DNA from 2 places in the Parendozoicomonas sp. 209JJ7-1 genome. Region 2 is predicted to be linked to the other one. Evidence: predicted binding sites of a transcription regulator. Region 2 holds the regulator's gene; the other holds the start of a gene.
The links. The regulator FNR, encoded in region 2, switches genes on or off when oxygen is low (the NO sensors DNR and NnrR bind a similar motif). The targets are predictions, from matches to a motif close to TTGATNTANATCAA.

Region 1: ccoM (cytochrome c oxidase subunit CcoM) is a predicted target of FNR. The motif match lies at 1,444-1,457, and genes of this name have one in related genera.

Annotation. Positions count from the first base shown of each region.
Region 1 is NZ_JBYVJU010000007.1:126,541-129,956, reverse strand. Features, by position in the region: gene ACY2RQ_RS09000 (SDR family oxidoreductase) at 1-311, shown strand, start outside; gene ACY2RQ_RS08995 (OmpW/AlkL family protein) at 341-1,051, opposite strand; gene ccoM (cytochrome c oxidase subunit CcoM) at 1,229-1,354, opposite strand; gene ACY2RQ_RS08985 (transposase) at 1,707-2,684, opposite strand; gene ACY2RQ_RS08980 (hypothetical protein) at 2,885-3,416, shown strand, end outside.
Region 2 is NZ_JBYVJU010000001.1:301,936-305,351, forward strand. Features, by position in the region: gene ACY2RQ_RS01355 (hypothetical protein) at 1-483, opposite strand, end outside; gene ACY2RQ_RS01360 (hypothetical protein) at 658-1,269, opposite strand; gene ACY2RQ_RS01365 (hypothetical protein) at 1,394-1,558, opposite strand; gene fnr (fumarate/nitrate reduction transcriptional regulator Fnr) at 1,748-2,506, shown strand; gene ACY2RQ_RS01375 (adenine phosphoribosyltransferase) at 2,515-3,057, shown strand; gene ACY2RQ_RS01380 (hypothetical protein) at 3,235-3,416, shown strand, end outside.

The sequences.
Region 1 (3,416 bases), on a different contig from region 2:
TTACCCAGCAGATCAGCTGCAATATTGATGTCTGGGGGACTTACCACTACTCAGCAGCAGAACCCGTTAATGAATTTTCTCTGGCGGAAGTTGCCCTGGCAGAAGCGTCCCAGTACCAGGACACACCTGAAGATGCTTTACCGATAGATGAGAAAGAAAACGAGCAAAAGGTCAATGCCTGCCTGGACAGCAGCCGACTGCGGGATACTTTTGGTATCCATGCCCGCCCCTGGCGTAGTGCTTTGGCACGACTGGTAAGGGATTATTATCAAGATAAAAAACGTACAGAAAGCAAAAAAGCCATCAATTGATGGCTTCTTGTATATTCACTATCCGCCAGTTAGAACTTGTAGTTCAGACCTACACGGTAAACGAAGGGATCAAGTTTAACATCCGTCTTAAACTTATTTCCCGGGGAGAAAACCTTCCCCTTGAACGTAGCTTCAGTATCTATATCTATCCAATAAACTGAAGCATTTACACCCAGGTTTTCAGTAAAGGAATAATCGAATCCTGCCTGTAAAGCGATACCAATAGAATCATCAAGATCCAGATCTCTGAAACGTGACTTGTTCTCTCCTTTCAGGCTTTCATCAAAGAAAACCGTATAATTAAGACCTGCACCAACGTAGGGCTGAAATGCTGAAGAAGAAGCCAGGGGGTAATACTGAACAGTCAGGGTAGGTGGTAAGTGTTTAACATTAGCCAGCTTACCAAGCGTAGGACCCAGCCCGCCCTTAGTCTTAATAGAGTGACTAAAAGGAGTGGCTGCCAACAGCTCCACAGCCACATTATCAGTAATCATATATGCCAGAGACAGGCCGAACTGAGTGTTGTTGTTAACATCAACTTTGGTAGGGCTGCCACCAAGAGTGACTACAGACCCGTTCATTTTCACCTTGCCACTTTTAACCTGAGGCGCAACAGTCGCAGCCCCGGCACGCAGAATCATATCCCCTGCCTGATAAGCCTGGGCAGTCCCCGCGGAAAGAACCAGTGCCGCAGATACAGCTGCAGACAGAACAGAAAGCTTGATTCCTGCTTTATTCATAATTGATGTCCTGGTGTGTGTTGGTGTTGTTATTCACTGAATAACCGCCATGTTCCCCCACGGCGGATACTTCACAATGATTCTTCTGGTGTTTTTCAGTAACTCTTTAAAAAAGTCTTTCCTGGAAAGAGCTTGTCTTAGAAAGCCTGTTCATGATCTTAGTGACCGCCTGATGTTTCAGCGGTCGGAGCGTTTATCCTTACGATGACTGTCCTTATATATAAACAGTCCAAACCCTCCCATAAAGGCAATCATCAGCCCTACAGTCGCAATACCAGCAATAACCAGAGTCTCGTAAGGCATAAATCACTCCTTTTCTATTCTTGTCAGAACATTAGAGTTGTATTTCCCTGTCTTGGTTTTAACCTTATACCCAATACGGTTATTACCTATTGATTCAAATCAATAAAGATTCACTTTTAAGGTAGTGGGTCAGATGTGTGTTTTGGCATAAATATCTACCCCGAATGCCACTGCCATTAATGGCCATATCCACAACCTGCTTCTGAACATCAGGAACACAGGCTTTATACCGTTATGTCAGCATGAAGCTTTTACTTTTAATGGTGCATTCTGGATTCTGGCAGCGATAACGTTGAATACCACGGCGGTTGAAGCCGCATTACCCATTGATTGTGCCCCCCAAAATCCCTACTCATTGAGCAAACAAGCATTGACTCGCCTTCATCCCATGTAGCCACTGTCTGCCTATTTTTTCGGCATAAGCCTGTAACGCTTCTTTCCCGCCCACTCCTCGCACAAACCGGTTGCCATGGGGCTGCATGGTTTTCAGCCATTCATCCGGGTTGATACCCAACCGGTGCAAAACCGGTGGCAGGTGAGCGGCAATGGCTCCTCGTTTATCGTCCCGTACAGCGCGCCCCGTCCAGTCTACCAACTCAAAATAATCCGACAGGGCAAAAGAAATAAAACCTTTACCTTGTCGTTTGTCTGTTTTCATAGGCTTCAGCCATTTCTGCTGTGCATTGGCTTCCCGCCATTGCTCTATGCGCTCCTGAATGGACGTAAAATCGGACGTTTCCGGCTGACTGGCAAGACCAGCACGTACAGGATTCAGATCAACATAGGCCATACACGACAGAACAGCAGCTTCGTCCAGCAGCGCCTGACTCTTAAAGCGCCCTTCCCAAAATCGTCCTTTGCATTGGTCTTCTTCGTTGGCCCTGCGGGCCAGGTGTTCGTTTAAACAACGCATAAACCAACTGATATCCAGTAGCCGCTGGCGATAGATATCAGCAAACTCGGCCACCCGTTTTTGCTGGGCTTCATCCTGCAGGCTTCCGGCCAGAAACCGTTGTACCAGTAGCGGGCCATCAAAGAGTTGCGTCCAGCGTTTTAGAACCTCCTGGTCATTCCAGTTGTTGCCCGTTTCGGTATCTACATGCAAAACCACATGGTAATGGTTAGACATGACCGCATAAGCACAGACCTCAATGGAAAAAATACCCGCCAGCTCTTTCAGACGATCGACCACCCAGGGCTTACGGTGCTCGTAACTGTTGCCCGTCAGGGAGTCTTCCCCGCACAGAAAAGCCCGTCGGACACATCGCGCCATGCAGTGATAGTAAGGTGTGCTGTCCAGATCAATCAAGGCGCGGCGCGGGCTGGTCATGGTTTTACTCCTGCTCAATGTGAGTGAGAGAAAAAGTAGACCAGCGGCGAGAGCTGTCCAGTTAATGGATGTCCTTTTTATGTTTCTGCGGCGAGAGCTGTCCAGTTAATGGATGTCCTTTTTATTTTTTCACCGCACGGCTCTTTTCAGGAAAAGCGACTACTGTACTTCGTGTAGTATTCCATGAACGGGTCATGAACATGCTTTCTACCCAACCACGAAAAACAGCACGATCAACCAATACCCTTCTATTTTTCCTGTGCGTCCTGATGCTTTTCCAGGCTCAGGCAGGGAATACTGGCTACCCACCCCCGCCCCAAGGTAAGAAAAATGTTCCCAAGGCCACGGTTCTCAGTAAAGTCACATACGATACTGTCACCATTTCCGAAAAAAACAACCACTCCCTCACAATGAACTTTTCTGCTGACTATGAGAATCAACTCACCGCGCTCTGTCAGAAATACAAGGAGGGGGGATGTTGTATTGAAACGATATGCGGAGTAGGCGGCCCACACTGTTATGATGAGTGGGTGGCGTGTTACGACTCAGTCCAGAACCACCAGAACCAGAGTCTGGATATAGTGGTCAAAGACAAGCCCCTGCATCGCCTGGGGAAATCAGCATTAGTCAAAAACCTGCCTGTGGACCTGACGCATAATCACAACCCCTCTTTCAAAGTTACATTACACGACGACAAAGTTGATTTTTCCCACGGTGTTTATACCTGGCAAC
Region 2 (3,416 bases):
AGCATGACGAACAAGTTCATCCCTTGTCCGGGTTCTAACATGGGCCTTTTCATCCTGCCCTCCCCAACCCAATATGCCCCAGGCTCCGTCATAGATCAGCTGCAACTGCGACACGGCCATAGTCGTCGCTCCGGCCAGGCCAACCAGATTGCAGTGCTGGCCGATTGTCGCCCCGGGTTTAATGGGTAGAATATTCACAACACCAAATCGCCCGACAATCGGGCCAAGAACAACACCGGTAACAGCGGCTATGCAGAAAGAAAATACCTGCCAGAGGGAGGGGATAAGGCTGACAGCCATATCCTTCAGCTGCTTCTTGAATGGAGCCGAAGCTTGACTGGCACTGTCTGCCCGGCCTTCAGCCAGTATCGACCTAAGGTCTTTAAGAGTTGATACCCGGCCATGGCTTTTACTCTGTTTCGCCGCCGTCATGGAACCGGCAGCCCCTGCACCAACTCTCACCCTGCCGAATTCACCTGCCATAACGCAACTCCCTTGCTTATTCGGCCAATATTTATAAGTTACTGGCACCTTCGACCTGTATCACTTTGGCCTGGTTCATGGACTGTACACTTACCATGACAACACTGTCAGATTTCCTAACAGGCAAAAGAAAACCCGCCGAAGCGGGTTTTCCTGGCAATACCTTGCTCATTATCACTTCACTCTGCGCCTCCCCCGTTGAGCCCCCTCCAGCTCTGGCTCATTCTTATGTTTAAGAGCAATAGTCTTCTCTTCAGGGAGATTGTTCTCAGTAGCGTTAGCATTGGCATTGGCATTGGCATTGGCATTGGCATTGGCATTGGCATTGGCATTGGCATTGGCATGAACGGAAGTCGCATGATCCTGCTTTTTCTGCTCTTCCTGCTTCTTCACTATGGTCTGAGTCACTGTACTTGTATCATCCAGGCTTTTACCCATCATAATCCTGGCCACGTTTCCGAAAAACCTTATAACCATTTTGGTAGAAAAAATTGATATAGTGCTCCTGGTGGCATAAATAGTATCAGAATTATTCGCCCATGATGTGGGCAGTATTTTGTGGGCCAGAACATTGGAGCTTCTGAAACAGAAATACGTAGCCAGAATCTCGGGAATACTCTTCACGAATGTCCAGCCTGTGTCCTTGGTCAGCGTCCAGCAACCATCCGCAAGGCGCTTGTATACGCTAACTTCGCCTTGAACCTGACCATCCTTAACGTGGGTCTTGCCAGGCACAGCCTCGCAGCTTTTATTCCTGAATGGTATGCGGCCTCTAATATCGGGCATCCTAGCCCAGCAGCCACCGATATAACCTTGCACTTTATGTAACATTTCCAACCTCCAAAGATGTCTAAACCCTGATCCCAAACTTCTACCCCGAGGCAGAAGTGGCCCGCCGGGCTTTGATGGATCAGAAATGTCTGGCCAGGGACCAGAAGCCAGCTCCCCGAATACCCGGAATGGCTGTACTGCCCCTTATTGACTGATCGGGAGAGGGAGAGTTCGCTCCTGCCAACTGCTCTGTCAGCAGAGATAACGGCAAAACGACTGAAAGCGTCTGTTTATGGGGTGACAAAACGGGTTACCAGAGATAACAACCCAAGTGCGCCCCTATTGGTAACAACTGTACAGAAAAAACCAATAACTATTTATTTTTCTCAATAAAATAATAGGTATCTATCACAGGGTTAAACTCGGCGGCATATTCCCATACAATATGAACCACTCTTTTCAACAGCCAACCGGTTCTTAGGGGCTCTTAAATATGGCGTCCAAACTCAACGTAAGGCATGCCAGCCAAGTAGCCTGCCGGGACTGTAGCCTGAGTCCATTGTGTCTACCCCTGGCGCTGAAAATCGAGGACATTGACGACCTCGACGAAATCATCAAGCGCGGGCGACCCCTGAAAAAAGGCGAACATCTGTTCCTGGAAGGCGATACATTCCATAGTGTTTTTGCGGTTCGCTCCGGCGCCCTGAAAACATATACATCAACCAATGAAGGTGAAGAACAAATCACAGGCTTCTACCTGCCCAGCGAACTGGTCGGGTTAAGCGGGCTGGATACAGACACCTACCCGGTTTCTGCCCAGGCCATTGAGACCACCATGGTCTGTGAAATCCCCTTCGACAAGCTCGAAAAACTCTCCGACAGCCATCCGGCCCTCCGCCGCCAGCTGATGCGGATTATGAGCAAGAAGATCCGCGAAGATCAGCAGATGAAACTTCTGCTGTCGAAAAAGAATGCCGACGAGCGTATCGCGACCTTTCTGATCAACCTGGCCAGCCGATTCCGACGCAGGGGCTTCTCCTCACAGTCATTCCGTCTTTCTATGTCCCGGAATGAGATGGGAAACTATCTGGGCCTGGCTGTAGAAACCGTAAGCCGGGTATTTACCCGCTTCCAGAAGGCTGAACTGATCCATGCCAACGGTAAAGAAATAGAAATTACCAGCGCCATGGAGCTGTGCACCCTTGCAGGTGGTAAACTGAGCGACACCCCTGAAGTTGTGAATATTCAGTAACCATGCCTATGAGCGATACAGCCTTTAACGAAAACCACCTCCGAAGCCTGATTCGAGCCGTCCCTGACTGGCCTGAACCGGGCGTTATGTTCCGGGATATCTCCACGCTGCTGAAATCTCCAGAAGGGATGCGCATGGTGCACAGCACCTTCGCCGAACGCTATCGGGAGAAAGGCATCACCCACATCGGTGCCCTGGATGCCCGGGGCTTCCTGCTCGGAGCCCCCCTGGCGGATACTCTCGGCCTGCCCCTGGTAATCTTCCGCAAACCGGGCAAACTGCCTGCGGAAACCATCCGGGAAGAATACGCCCTGGAGTACGGTAAGACCGCCCTTGAGGTTCATGTTGATGCCATGAACGCTGGTGACACAATTGTCCTGATTGATGACCTGATAGCCACAGGTGGCACGCTGCTGGCGGCCCACAAACTGGTTAACCGGCTGGGGGGCAGTGTCGCGGAAGCTGCGGCGATTATTGACCTGCCCGCCCTGGGTGGTTCCGCCCTGCTGAAGCAGGCGGGTATTCCCACCTATACCCTCACCAGCTACTGAGCGCTTTTCTTAAGCCTCCCAGCTCTTCACCACCAGCCTGAACCTTCAGGCTGGTTTATTTATGCCGATGTCAGTTTCTGTAACAGAACTTCTCAGTAACAAGAACAGGTTGACATGGGAATCTGCGCCAGGGAATTACGACAGCTCATTATCCGTCCCACACTCCAGCATTTGAGTATGTGGAGCCCTACAACAGAGAACCTGCTATTGGGAACAGCCGCCCAGGAATCCGGCCTCGGGGAACACCTGCAGACAGAACACCACAACGCTTACGGCCTGTACCAGATCACGCCAAGAATGCACCGCAATGTCTGGGACAATTTCCTGGCCCACCAGCCGGAACTGGCCAGTAGAATCCG